Psychrobacter arcticus 273-4: one gene and its partner. The protein of the gene in region 1 interacts with the protein of each later gene in a pairwise test. Links are inferred from orthologs where the notes say so. Each region holds a gene or a part of one and is shown in the gene's direction. Other genes may lie near its edges.

Region 1 (8,279 bases):
TCAGCAAGACTAACCAGCAAAGCACCCACATCAAAACTAGAAAAATTCACTGCTCGCATCAGTCAAACGGTTAATGACAGTGTTATTTTGCAGCCAGTCAGTAATAGCGTGAATTATCTGGCAAAAAAAGCCATATTCCGTGCTTTGACGCATATTCAATTTGGCAGTATTACTATCATTGAAGACTTTGCTGGACCAGCGTCTAAGCCACATCGTTTTGGCAAAACCTCTTCTGATAACATAAGTAGCTCAGCCATCGGTCGTCACCCCTTAGATGTGACGCTGACCATTCATGATAGCCGCGTCTATCGTCAGTTATTATTTGGCGGCTCTATTGCGCTAGCGGACAGCTATATCAATGGCGAATGGGATACGGATGATTTGACGGGTTTGATTCGACTGGCGGCGCGTAATTTGGCAGTGCTTAATCAATTAGAAAGCCGTTTTGCAGGTATTAGTAAAACGTTTGAGCGGGCAAATCATAAGCTGCGCAGCAATGACAAATCGGGTTCAAAGTCCAATATTTTAGCGCATTACGACTTGGGTAATGCCATGTACCAGTGTTTTTTAGATGATACGATGATGTATTCGTCGGCGGTATATAAAAATCCAGAGACGAGCTTAGCGGAGGCGCAGCAGCACAAACTGGCATTGATTTGTGAGCGTCTACAACTCACGGCTGAAGATCATGTGATAGAAATCGGGACTGGTTGGGGCGGTTTTGCCATTTATGCGGCACAGCATTATGGTTGTCAAATAACAACGACGACTATCTCAGACGCACAATACGAAGAGGCTCAGCGCCGTGTCGAATTGGCCGGACTGTCGGATAAAATAACCCTGCTGAAGCAAGACTATCGCACGCTGGCAGGACAGTATGACAAATTGGTCAGTATTGAGATGATTGAGGCGGTCGGACACGAGTATTTGCCGACGTTTTTTGCCAAATGTAATAGCCTGCTGAAGCCAACCGGCTTAATGGTGCTTCAAGCCATTACCTTTAATGATCAAAATTATCAGACCTATATAAAATCTGTTGATTTTATTCAGACGCATATTTTCCCCGGTGGATGTTTGCTGTCCAATCAAGAGCTAAATACGCAATTTACCGAACAGACTGATATGGTCATCAAGCAGTTGCATGATTATGGTTTTGACTACGCTTTTACGCTGCGAGATTGGCGCCGAGCATTTATGTCGCAGCGTGAAGAGGTAAAAGCACTCGGTTATGATGAGGCGTTTATTCGCTTATGGGAGTTTTACTTCTGTTACTGCGAAGGGGGGTTTTTGGAGCGTACGATTGGAGTAGTGCAAGTCACCGCAGTAAAGCCAAACAATATTGATGCATGGCATTCATAGGCTAAATTTTTAGTCCTTATTATAAAAGGATATTACTATGGGTTATATTTATATCTATCTTGCCTCCCTTGTTATATTTTTGGGTATTGATGCCATTTGGCTTAAGACTATGACGGGTCTATTTTATGAAAAGCGTATTGGACATTTGCTTGCCGATGAGCCAAATATCATTGCCGCTGGTGTGTTTTATCTGTTTTATCTGCTGGTACTGTGCATTATTATTCTCTATCCACAAATTAGATCAAATGCGCCACTTCACCATATTTTCTTACTGGGTGCTTTAATAGGGCTGATGGCTTACGGCACTTATGATTTTACCAGCTTAGCATTATACCAAGGCTTTACTCTGGAAACCGCTTTGGTTGATTTTGCTTGGGGCGGTATCTTAACGGGTTCCGTGAGTACTATCGTGGCTTGGCTTGCTTATCGTTTTCATTGGCAAATATAGTCTATTACTTAACGTGAATAGACTATATTTGCGCTGTCGCAATTGCTGCTGTATAAATAACACTTAATAATAGGTTTTCACCTCCCCCCCCCGTTAAGGAATATTATGTCGCAATATAACACCAGCTCTACTGCTAAAAGAGTCCCGTTAAACCATGAGCTATATATGTCAGTGCTGATGACACCTGATATGGCCAATTTTATTGGTAACGTCCATGGTGGAGATTTGCTCAAGATGCTGGACCAAGTTGCTTATGCTTGTGCCAGTCGATATAGCGGTAGTTATGTGGTGACACTGTCGGTCGATCAAGTGATGTTTCGTGAGCCTATTTATGTTGGCGAGTTGGTGACGTTTGCAGCTAGTATTAATTATGTTGGCAAAACCTCAATGGAGGTTGGTATTCGGGTTGAGGCAGAGGACGTCCGTGCGCGTAAAGTTCGCCATACCAACAGCTGCTATTTTACGATGGTCGCGATTGATGATAAAGGTAAGCCAACACCGGCACCTGAGCTTGAGATTACAGATGCCATGCAGCAATGCCGATTTGACGCAGGCTTGGAGCGTAAAAAGAGGCGTATGGAAGGATCGCAGCGCATCAACTGTGATATCGCCAAGCTGGCAGATAAACAAGGGAATGCAAGAGTCACCGCTACAAAAACACAAAGTTAAGCGGTTTAAAAAAACTATTTTGAAAGAGCGATGATCGAGTCATTTTAAGAGATATTCATTCGAGCAGCGTTGTATCTACTCTAGAGTAACTCGATTATATAAAACCGTCAAAACCGACTCAAACACATGAGCCAACGCCGCACGCTGATACGAGTGGCGTTGGTCGCTCTCGCGCTCAAAACCCGTTTAATGCTTCAGACAACACCTAACCGCACAGACAGTGACCTTTCATAACTCTTTCCTTGATTAATTGTCATTGAACTATACCTGAGTTTTTATGCTGTTTATTGAGTGTTTTTGCATCCATTTGTGGGCGTTTAGCGCAATAAATGACCTTTAAAAATAAAGGTTTAACCCCATATTGTTATAAACCTAACCTCTTATAAAAAATCAGGAAGACAGCCATTATGCGAATGCCTGAACCGCGCTCATCGCGTCAGTTAAACCAATTGGCCACTCAGCTACAAGGCGAAGCTGAAATTAGTGGTGTTAATGCGTCTGGTACGCAAATATCAAGTCGTGCCTTTGAGATGGTTACCGAATTTGAGCCTGCGGGGGATCAGCCGCAAGCGATCAAAAAGCTGGTTAACGGTATCAATTCTGGTATGGATGAGCAGTTATTACTGGGCGTGACGGGTTCTGGTAAGACGTATACCATGGCAAAGGTCATCTCTGAGACTCAACGCCCAACCATTATCATGGCGCATAATAAGACGCTTGCCGCCCAGTTATATGGTGAATTTAAATCGTTTTTCCCTAATAATGCAGTTGAATATTTCGTTAGTTATTATGACTATTATCAGCCGGAAGCATATGTCGCAGCGAGCGATACCTTTATCGAAAAAGACAGCGCCATTAATGATCATATTGACCAGATGCGTCTGTCAGCCACACGTGCACTACTTGAGCGTCGTGATGCAATTATCGTCGCATCGGTATCATGCATTTATGGTTTGGGTGATCCAGAAAGTTATCTGAAAATGCTGCTCCACGTCGTCGTCGGTGACAAAATAGACCGCACCGCGACGATTAAGCGTCTGGTTGAGATGCAATATACGCGTAACGAGCTGGACTTTGGGCGTGGTACTTATCGTCTGCGCGGTGAGCTACTAGATATCTATCCTGCTGAGTCCGAGCAGCTGGCTGTGCGTGTACATTTGTTTGATAACGAAGTGGAAAAAATTACTTGGTTTGACCCTTTAACGGGCAAAACGGTGCGTACTGTACCGCGCATTACCATCTATCCAAAATCACATTATGTGACACCGCGTAATAAACTGGAAGCTGCCAGTCATACCATCCGCGCCGAGCTTGAGCCGCGGTTAGAGTATTTTCGTGAAAATAATAAACTGATTGAAGCACAACGTCTCAAAGAGCGTACCCAGTATGACCTTGAGATGATTCAGCAGCTCGGCTACTGTAACGGTATTGAGAACTACTCACAGCATCTGTCTGGTCGCCCGTCAGGTGAAGCGCCGCCGACGTTGTTTGATTACATTCCAGAAGATGCGCTGCTATTCATTGATGAATCGCACGTGACGGTATCGCAAATTGGCGCGATGTATAAAGGCGATAGATCACGTAAAGAAAATCTCGTCAATTACGGCTTTCGTCTACCGAGTGCGATGAATAACCGTCCGATGAAGTTTGAAGAGTGGGAGCGTATTAAGCCCAAGACCATTTATGTCAGCGCTACGCCTGCGTTGTATGAGCTTGAGCATAGCGAGCAAGTGGTCGAGCAAGTGGTGCGTCCGACTGGTTTGATTGACCCTGAGATTGAGATTCGTCCCGTATTGACGCAAGTCGATGATGTGTTGTCTGAGATTACCAAACGCCGTGAAAAAGATGAGCGCGTACTGATTACGACTTTGACTAAGCGAATGTCAGAGGATTTGACCAGTTATCTGAAAGAATATGATGTCAAAGTCGCCTATTTACATTCGGATATTGATACCCTTGAGCGCATGCAGATTATTCATGAATTGCGTACTGGTGTACATGATGTGCTGGTCGGCATTAACTTGCTACGTGAAGGTCTTGATATGCCTGAGGTGTCATTGGTCGCGATATTTGATGCAGATAAAGAGGGCTTTTTGCGCTCTGAGCGTGCCTTGATTCAGACTATTGGTCGTGCTGCCCGTCATATTAATGGTAAAGCGATTCTTTATGCCGATCGTATTACCAATAGTATGCAAAAAGCGATTGATGAGACGGATCGTCGCCGCGAAAAACAAGTGGCATTTAACCTTGAGCATAACATTACGCCAACAGGTGCTCGCCGTAGTATCACGGATAAAATCGATACGGGCGATGACCTTGATGCCAATGATAATCAAGCGATTCCGGTCAAAAGCAATCTACCTGATGTTGATATCAGTATCTTACGCAGTCCTGATTTGCTCGCCAAAGAAATTAATCGCCTTGAGAAGCTCATGAAGCAGATGTCGCGTGACTTGAAGTTTGAAGATGCGGCAAAAACACGTGATAAGGTGCTTGAGTTAAAGGCGCATTTGATTTAGAAAGTAAAGTTTAGAATGTAAAAAAAGTAGGGCGTGTTGAACATTGTGGATAAATTGATGGTAAAAAAAATAGCGAAGCAGTCATCTTTAAGTCCACCAACAACCATAGTCGGTGAAAAGTAATATCGATACAACACGTACTACTGGTGCAAATTTTTCTTGCTTGCTGTGCCTACGCAGACAGAGGCTGCAAAAAATTTACACCAGCAATACGGTAGCCACTTTAAAGTATTTCAACTATATATGGACTGGCACTCGCTTGTGCTTATCTATGGTTGAAATTATAAATGTTCAATACGCCCTAATAAACTGCTTATTTAACGATACTCGAATAACAACTCTGCAATGATTTCGCGACGACTCTAGCCACCAATTGCACGCGATATTGTGGGTCTATGGCTGCATTGCCCAATTCAATAAAAGTGACTTGCTGTGGTGCTTGTTCGCTGACGCAGCCGCAAACCCTGCCTTTTACCGCTTCTTCTTGCGCTTCAGTCATAGCAACACTGGCAATACGCCACGCGTTTTGCTGTTCGATCTGACTGCGACATTGATTGTCGATAGCCGCTTTAAAAACGTTCATACCGATCTCGTTTGCAGTACCCATTGCTGTTCCTGCATTGGTATTGCCGCCCGTTGTGGCACAGCCCGCTAACGCAAATGTTGCTAGTAATGCTGTTGATGCAAATAATTTCTTCATCAGATTTCCTTTCAGGTTGATCGGTGTTATGAGGAGACATATTTAAAATTTTATATCGTGCTGAGCAGAGGTGCCAAAATCTACAATCTACTTTTTGCTATCTATATAGTCGGTGCAAAGTAATATCGATACAACACGTATTGCTGGTGCAAATTTTTCTTGCTTGCTGTGCCTACGCAGACAGAGGCTGCAAAAAATTTACACCAGCAATACTGTAGCGACTTTAAAGTATTTCAACTATATACATCAAGACAGTTAAAAAGTCATCTTACTAGAACTCAATATTGATGACAAAGGAAATATGAACGTGCTATTAGAATATCTCTTAACAACTGTTCTTATATCAAATTATGTCATGGTGAAAAGAGTTGTAAATATTCCAGTAGGGGTATGTCCTTATAGATATAAAGGTTTACAAGGCGGTTAAAGTTTGTTTAAATAACTTACAATATGAAACTTAGTATCGCTTAGCGAAACAAGAAGGTGGTATTTAGTAAATAGTAGTTCTCAATTCTGAATAAATCTCGATTTATAGTCAGGATAAGGGCTAGCGAGAAAAACAATATAGCAATATAAAGCTTCTCATGTTTTAATTAGATAGACTATTTTTTATGGCGAGCTCGTTACAACAGAGTGATTAAAAAGCCATCTAAAATAGCACGTTGCTAGTATGACGAATATGGATAGCGCTATCATATTCGAGTCATACTTTTATAAGTCCATTTGCTTTATTTTATCAAGGAAGAAAATAATGAAGTCCATTTATAAAACGCCTTTACTTGCGGCAATGATAGCAGCTAGTATGATGCTGGTTGCCTGTTCAGACAAAGCGGCTACTGATAGCGCAGCTACTGACAGTACGGCTGCCGATGGCGCTGTTACTGACACCGCTGCCACAGCAAATGACAAGCTTGAAACCAAATTTGTTACTATCGCTACAGGCGGCGCGTCAGGTCCTTATAATATTATCGGGACGTCTTTGGCAGAGATTTATGCCAAAACCTTTGGCGTCAACTCAAAGACTCAAACGACAGGCGCCTCAGTAGAAAACGTCAATCTGTTGACACAAGGTAAAGTTGATATGGTATTGGCCCTTAGTGATGTGGTCACTGATGCGGTTGAAGGTAAAAATAACTTTGATGCGCCAATCACTAATATTCAACAAATTGCCGTATTGTATCCTAACGTAATTCAGTTGGTTGCCACTCAAGATTCTGGAATCAAAAATATTGAAGACTTAAAAGGCAAGCGTATTGCTGTTGGCGATCAAGGATCTGGCACAGAAGTGAATGCTCGGACATTACTAGAAGGGTTTGGCTTGACTTATGATGATGTCGAGGTGGATTATTTAGGCTTTGCTGATGCTGCAGATGCGATGAAAGCTGGCAAAATTGAGGCGGCATTTTTTAGTAGTGGCTTACCAAACTCTTCATTATTAGAGCTAGAGCAAGGCATTAAGTTGCAGTTGGTCACCATCAATCAAGATAAGCTTAAAAAAATTATTGAGACCAAACCTTACTTTAAGACTTTTGAGATTCCTGCCGGTACCTATGGTAATGATGCTGCTATTCCAACAACAGCTGTCATGAACGCCTTATTAGTGCGTTCTGATATGTCTGAGGATGACGTTTATAAACTGACCAAAGCTTTATTTGATAATTTAGAAGGTTTGAAAAATGCCCACCAAGCGGCCGCTGATATCAGTTTAGAGACGGCGCAGCAAGGTATGGTAGCGCCTATTCATCCAGGAGCCAAAAAATACTATGATGAGCAAGCAGCTAAATAAGCGCTCATGGCTATGGTTATTAACTGGCGCAACACTTATTGTTGCGCTAGTTTTTTTTACGCTATGGGCCGTGTCTACACGCCAGTCTGTAATCGAAGTGCGAGTTGATGGCGTTGAGGATACTGATGAATCTGATAAAGTGGTCTGTTATTTCATCGAACCCAACTTCCAACTGCGATGGATACATTCTGTAGAAAAACAATGGTGGGAGGAGCAGTATCTTCGCGAAAGCGATGGGTTACTGCTGACCACCACCTATTTTCAAGCTTTCGGTGCGGGCACCCCATCAACTGAAGCGCTTGCTTCAGTACAAAAACCTGGCTATGTAGGTTATCAAATCAATGAAAGACTCCCTCATCTGGACTGGGTGGTATCCCGGCTAACTAAAGGTGAAATTGATTATGCTGCCTATCGGATTTTGATTCATCAATGGGTGCCAGATTACTCAGAGGTAACGATTACGCCCAAAGCGTATAATATAATGGATAGATTTAATAAGGACTTGTGCCATGAACTCTCAAGTGACGGATCACAATAGCGCATCCACCATGTCTAGCGAAGATGCCAATTTGTCGAAGCATCCGGACCTTCATGTAGATACTGATGTTGACGATGACGATGATGTTGATCCTAGTGTCACACAGGCGATATTAGAAAAATACGATCGAGAATCTATTACGCGTCATATCACCCAAGGTCCAGTGAAGTATATTATTGCTGCGATCTGTATTTTCTACTCCATTTTTCACTTATACATCACCTTTAATCCAATGCCCTCACTACTACAGCGCTCTGTGC
Region 2 (6,882 bases), 1.2 Mb from region 1 along the record:
CTTCTCTTGTTTTAGATAGTTTTTTGTATCCAACTGACAAGGCTTTTTTAGCTGCTTCTGATTCTCGTAAAGCCGCGCAAAATGTCGGTATAAATAGCCAACCAAGACTAAATGACGCACTCCTTTATCATACGCAAATTGCGCCTGCTCATCTCTATCCTCATCAAATACCGGAGCATCAAAATGAGTATGAGTATCAATCAAAGGAAAAATATCCGTTCTTACGACATGGATACCTGATGCGCCAGTCGCCGTCATCAATAAACTCCAAAATTCATCATTGGTATGATAAGTATGCTTTTTCAAATGATATAGTTGAAATACTTTAAAGTCGCTACAGTATTGCTGGTGTAAATTTTTTGCAGCCTCTGTCTGCGTAGGCACAGCAAGCAAGAAAAATTTGCACCAGTAGTACGTGTTGTATCGATATTACTTTTCACCAACTATAATACATTCTTTGCACAAGAAAGGCTGCAAGACATCCCTCCTAACAGCGCTGTATCGGTTTCAGAGTGATTCGAATATATTGATGACTCTTTATACTTTCATTATCTGTATGTACTAAAAAGCCTTGCGTTAGCAAGACTCTAAGGTTATTTCTTTACAGATAACGCTAAGGTATATCCTAGAAAGGAATGTCATCGTCTACAGGACCATCTAGCATGGCAGTCGGTTTCGACTGTGCCGGTGCTTGAGTTGGCTGATCGAACGGTTTTTGCTGCGCAGGCGCTTTTTGATTATTAAAGATGTTTTGATGGCCACCTTGAGCTGCACCGCCACCTTGGTTATAACCACCTTGATGAGCTGGCTGATTGCCTCCTTGCTGACCATAGTCGTTCTGGCCACCTTGGTTACTAAATCCGCCACCCTGATTGCCATAGCCACCTTGTTGGTTATTGCTAGCAAAGCCACTGCCATCGCCACTACCACCTGTCGCACCATCTAGCATCTGCATTTGTTCAGCACGAATTTCAGTAATATAACGGTCTTGTCCATTGGGATCTTGATATTTACGGGTGCGCAAGCTGCCTTCAATATAGACTTTACTGCCTTTACGAAGATACTGCGCGGCGATTTCACCCAAGCGATTGAACAATGAAATACGATGCCATTCTGTTGCTTCTCTTTTTTCACCGCTTTGCTTGTCTGTCCACTGCTCTGATGTCGCAACCGAGATATTGGTCACGCTACCGCCGTTATTGAATTGACGTGCCTCAGGGTCTGCACCGAGGTTACCGATGATGATAACTTTATTAACACCGCGCATGATATCGTCCTTTTATTTATGAATAATTTTATTACAATCTTTAAATCGAATCTTTAATATAAAGCATTAATCTTAGCAGTAATATACTTTTACTTTAACCATTTTTCTGTTAAATATCTAGAGGGCTTTGCGCCAAATGCGACAGCTCCTGTCGCGAAGTATCTGTAAGCTGTGTCTTGTCCAATTTTAAATAAGCCACTTGTTCTTTTGCCATGACGACAAGCTCATCAACACCATCTACTGCCAGCATTTGCCGTGACCAGTCCTGAATATCGATATTCTTAGGTATCGTCACAGTCGTGCTCGATAAATATGGTGGATCGGCAATAGGAATAATCAGCAATAAAGAGGCCGCCATTATAATTGCCAAGATGCCCCATGCCAACAAATTAGGCTGACTTAATAATAGTCCGCCCATCGCACCACCAACAAAAGCACCAAAGAACTGACTGGATGAATTCAGCCCCATCGCAGTGGCTTTATTGGCGACTGGCGCGCGCTTAGATATCCATGAAGGAATGGTTGCTTCAAGTAAATTAAAGCCCATAAAGTAGAGCAACAAGCCTAATATAATACCGACGCCAACCTGACCACCGAGCGCCAATAACGCTAAGGCAACCGTCATCAGTGCAATCGCGCCCAAAAATACTTGGCGCATTTTACGTTTCTTTTCGGCGATAATAATAAAAGGTATCGCGACAGCAAAACCGATGAACAGTAAAGGCAAATAAACCAACCCTTGCTGACGTACCGACAATCCTAGTACTTCATTGAGCTGATGCGGCAAAATAACAAATATCGCCGTCATGGTTAAATGCAGGGCAAAAATACCAATATGCAATCGGTTTAAATCACCGATTTTTAAGACTGTCGCTAACTGTTGACCAATCGATTTATTGTCTAAGTTATGCTTAAGTACCCGTAGTGGTGTCGGCACGAACAGTAGTAATAACATCGCCAAAACAGCAAAGCCTGCGGTCAACCAAAACAGCCCAGAAATACCAAGTGAGCCGACTAATAAGGGACCAAAGGCAAACGCGAGCATGATGGAGGTCGCAATGGTCAAACCCATCGTCGCCATCGCTTTGGTGCGCATCTCTTCACGAGTCACATCCGCTAGTAGCGCCATCAAGACCGCAGAGACCGCACCACTACCTGCCAGCGCACGACCAATAATGACCTCGTAAATATCCGTCGCATTGGCGGCGATAATACCACCAAGCGCAAATAATATCAGACCTAAAAATATAATCGGTTTACGTGGAAACTTATCAGCGGCAAGGCTCATCGGGATCTGAAATATCGCCTGCCCTAGCCCATAAATACCGACTGCCAAACCGATCAGAAACGGCGTCGCATGTGCATAATTATCACCATACACAGAAAATACTGGCACAATCATAAACAAACCAATCATCCGCAAGGCAAAAATACCACCGACCCCGAGGATTGCCCGTTTTTCTACGCTATTCATACTTGCCTCACTGGTTCATCATTGCTGGTTTATCACTGCTGCAGCTCTGCTTGTATTATTACGACTGTATCAAGGCTTTAGCCTACAAATTAAGCTCACTAGTATAAGACATTCGCCGTTTGCTTGCCGAGACTTTTGCCTTCCTACTCCAGCATCATAGCGGACACTGACTTAAGCCATTAATTTTACGCGATAATTTTGTTACCAAGTGCATCTCATAGGTCATTACACCTTGAATAATGTGGCTATCATGACAATAAAGTAAGACGTTGAGAACATGGTTATCTGAGTTATCTGAACATGGTTATCTAAAAAAATTTTATGATAAATCTTTTTGTAAAACGACGTTGTTCGGCTAAATTTATAACAAACCACTCATATTAGTTAACCTTTATTTAGATTACCTTTATCCATTTCAACTATTAAAGGCATGATCTAAGATAGACAACCATTACTATGGCTTTGTGAAAAATGCACATTTTTTATAAAGCCATAGTAATTTGAATATAGTAAGCCCAGTATAAAAACGATACAGCGGGACTGGAATGAATTTTTTGCAGCCTCTGTCTGCGCAGGCACAGCACGCCAGAAAAATTTATACCAGTGCCGCGTCAAAACATGATGTATCTACTTTATTTGGAATCGACTATAGCATTTTTAAAATTATCCACGCTTTCGATGAATCATTTGACTCATATTGATTGACCCTTTTAAATTTTACATACCTTTTAAAATACCATTTAGCAAATAGGAAACCCTCAACCGATGGCACACGAGTATATTAAGGTTCGCGGCGCACGCACTCATAATCTAAAAAATATCGATTTAGACATTCCACGAGATAAATTCGTGGTCATTACTGGTTTATCAGGTTCTGGTAAATCGTCATTGGCATTCGATACCCTTTATGCTGAAGGCCAACGTCGTTATGTCGAGAGCTTATCGGCGTATGCGCGTCAGTTCCTCTCGCAGATGGAGAAGCCGGACGTCGATAGTATCGAGGGCTTATCACCAGCGATTGCTATCGAGCAAAAATCGACCAACCATAACCCACGCTCAACGGTCGGTACGATTACCGAGATTTATGACTACTTGCGCCTGCTCTATGCGCGTATCGGCACGCCTTATTGCCCAGAGCATGGCGAGCCAATGGTCGCACAGTCGGTGACTGAAATGGTCGATCAAGTCATGGCGTTGCCCGATGATACGAAGATTATGATTCTTGCGCCCGTGATTCGTGAACGTAAAGGCGAGCATACCGTCTTACTTGAGCAGTTGATTGGTCAAGGCTTTGTACGCGTGCGCGTCGATGGTGATGTCTACGATACCGACGAGCTACCGACACTCGATAAGAAGAAAAAACATACCATTGAAGTCGTGGTTGATCGCTTTAAAGTCCGTGATGACTTGGGTAATCGTGTCGCTGAAAGCTTGGAGACAGCACTGCGCTTGGGTCAAGGGCTGGTCACGCTACATTTTATGGATGGCAACCCAAAAGAAGGCGGTGATGAAAACCAAGTGATGTCAGCCAAGCACTCTTGTCCTGTTTGTGATCGCGCAGTGTCTGAGCTTGAGCCGCGCATGTTCAGTTTTAACAACCCGTACGGTGCTTGCCCAAGTTGTGATGGTCTCGGTAAACGTCAGTATTTTTCTGCTGAAAAGCTGATCACCCATCATGAAAAATCGCTCAATCAAGGTGCGATTAATGGTTGGGATAAGCGTCATGCCTATTACTTTGGTCTGCTCTCTACCGTCTGCAATCATTTTAAAATCGATATGGATGCACCGTGGCAAGAGCTGCCAAAAGCGCAGCAAGATATCATCATGCAGGGTTCTGGTAAAGAAAAGCTCACCTTTAACTTTACTGATGAGCGCGGTCGAAAAACCAATACAACCGTACCATTTGAAGGTGTACTGCCTTATTTAGAGCGCCGTTATGCCAAAACCCAAAGCAACCTAGTCCGTGACGAGTTAGCTAAATACTTGGCTGATACTACTTGTAACGTCTGCGATGGTGCACGTTTGAATGAGATCTCACGCAATGTCCGCGTTGACGATCAAACGATTGCTGAAATTGTCAAACTATCTATCGGTGATGCCGCTGAATATTATAAAACAATAAAAATTGGTGGTCATAAAGGCGAAGTTGCAGAAAAAATCTTTAAAGAGATTAATGAGCGTCTAAACTTCCTCGTCAGTGTCGGACTTGATTACCTGTCGCTTGCGCGCTCTGCTGAAACGCTATCAGGCGGTGAAGCGCAACGTATTCGTCTTGCCAGCCAAATTGGTGCAGGTCTGATGGGTGTGATGTATGTACTCGATGAGCCATCCATCGGTCTACATCAGCGCGATAATGATCGCTTGCTAAAAACCTTAACGCGCTTGCGTGATTTGGGTAATACCGTACTGGTCGTTGAGCACGATGAAGATGCCATTCGCCAAGCGGATCATGTCATCGATATCGGTGTCGGCGCCGGCATACATGGCGGTCACATTATTGCCCAAGGCACAGTCGATGACATCATGGCGAATAAAGAATCGCTGACTGGACAATATATGTCTGGTAAGAGGAAAATCGAGATTCCAGCCATTCGTCATAAAGCCAAAACTATCGATATGGAAGTCAAAGGTAAAGCTAAGCCCAAACAAGTTCCGATGACTATTGAGCTCAAAGGCGCATCAGGCAACAACTTACACGACGTTGACTTGACCTTGCCAATAGGCATAATGACTTGTATTACTGGGGTATCGGGTTCAGGTAAATCAACCTTGATTAACCGTACCTTAATGCCATTGGCAGCGACGCAGTTAAATAATGCCTCAACGCTCATCGCGGATAAGCATGACAGCATCAGCGGTCTTGAGCATTTGGACAAAATGGTCGATATCGATCAAAGCCCCATTGGTCGTACGCCGCGCTCAAATCCAGCGACGTATACTGGCGTGTTTACGCCTGTTCGTGAAATGTTTGCACAAACGCAAGAAGCGCGTGCTCGTGGTTATAAAGCTGGTCGCTTTAGCTTCAACGTCAAAGGCGGACGCTGCGAGATGTGTCAAGGTGATGGTCTTATCAAGGTCGAGATGCACTTTTTGCCCGACATGTATGTGCCGTGTGATACTTGTGAAGGCAAGCGCTATAATCGCGAGACTTTAGAGATTCACTATAAAGGTAAAAACATCGCCGACGTCCTAGATATGACCGTTGAAGATGCCACTGAGTTTTTCTCTGCCATTCCAGCGATTTACCGTCGTTTGCAAGCATTAATGGATGTCGGTTTAAGCTATATCCGCTTGGGTCAGTCTGCACCGACGTTATCAGGTGGTGAAGCGCAGCGGGTTAAATTAGCACGTGAGCTGGCGAAGCGTGATACCGGACAGACGCTGTATATCTTGGATGAGCCAACTACTGGTTTGCATTTCCATGATATCGATAAGCTACTCCATATCCTGCATGCGCTACGCGATAAAGGGAATACCATCGTGGTCATTGAGCACAATCTTGACGTAATTAAAACTGCGGATTGGGTGATTGATTTGGGTCCTGAAGGTGGTAAAGGTGGTGGACTGATTATCGCGGAAGGTACGCCTGAGGAAGTGGCAGAAGTCAAAGGCTCGTATACTGGTGAGTTCTTGAAGCCGATGCTTAAGCAAGCGATGAAAGAAGTGAGCTAATAAAAATTAGTGAATTGTTGATGAAAGGCTACTCTTTAGGGAGTGGCCTTTTTTTTGTTTGCGAGAAGGAATAAAGAAAATCACTGCTTTGCCCCGACGCAAGAAAAAATCTATGACTTTCTGAAGACAAATGGGATGTAGCCATTCCCGATTTTCGCTACTACCTGCCTTTAAATTGCCTACTCACTATGACATTAACACTTGTCATGCTTGAGTCTTCAAATATAGCTGAATCTTGAGTAAGCTTCATAGTTGTAGTGCAAAAAATAGCGTAACTATCCCCTATAGTTTCGGTTACTTTAAGTGTTTGTTCTAAGCTAAGAGAACTACTAGCACTCATTACACAAATTATATCTTTAATATCAGTCGGATGAATTCCAACTTTACTTAATCCTTCTAAATAATCACTCTTGAAATTATTCTTATTTTTGTCGCTTGCATACATATTAGGAAGTATATTTAGTAATCT

What was found. The genes of interacting proteins can lie anywhere in the genome.
Region 2: the proteins of uvrB (region 1) and uvrA interact in binary tests that used the Escherichia coli proteins (3 or more experiments, as listed by UniProt). The link is inferred for Psychrobacter arcticus 273-4 from one-to-one orthologs.

Annotation. Positions count from the first base shown.
Region 1 is NC_007204.1:884,577-892,855, forward strand. What follows is about bases 2,497-5,439. They hold uvrB (excinuclease ABC subunit UvrB), read left to right. Parts: upstream 2,497-2,883; coding sequence 2,884-4,995; downstream 4,996-5,439. Other genes in these bases: PSYC_RS03895 (hypothetical protein), read right to left, coding at 5,309-5,439. Outside these bases: PSYC_RS03875 (SAM-dependent methyltransferase), read left to right, coding at 1-1,359; PSYC_RS03880 (DUF2177 family protein), read left to right, coding at 1,397-1,807; PSYC_RS03885 (acyl-CoA thioesterase), read left to right, coding at 1,913-2,476; more of PSYC_RS03895, read right to left, coding at 5,440-5,695; PSYC_RS03900 (TAXI family TRAP transporter solute-binding subunit), read left to right, coding at 6,447-7,481; PSYC_RS03905 (DUF1850 domain-containing protein), read left to right, coding at 7,459-8,019; PSYC_RS03910 (TRAP transporter permease), read left to right, coding at 7,991-8,279. UniProt on the Escherichia coli protein: The UvrABC repair system catalyzes the recognition and processing of DNA lesions. A damage recognition complex composed of 2 UvrA and 2 UvrB subunits scans DNA for abnormalities.
Region 2 is NC_007204.1:2,082,159-2,089,040, forward strand. The notes cover bases 3,188-6,613. They hold uvrA (excinuclease ABC subunit UvrA), read left to right. Parts: upstream 3,188-3,506; coding sequence 3,507-6,413; downstream 6,414-6,613. Other genes in these bases: PSYC_RS08740 (hypothetical protein), read right to left, coding at 6,574-6,613. Also shown: PSYC_RS08720 (TatD family hydrolase), read right to left, coding at 1-258; ssb (single-stranded DNA-binding protein), read right to left, coding at 626-1,267; PSYC_RS08730 (MFS transporter), read right to left, coding at 1,377-2,741; more of PSYC_RS08740, read right to left, coding at 6,614-6,882. UniProt on the Escherichia coli protein: The UvrABC repair system catalyzes the recognition and processing of DNA lesions. UvrA is an ATPase and a DNA-binding protein. A damage recognition complex composed of 2 UvrA and 2 UvrB subunits scans DNA for abnormalities.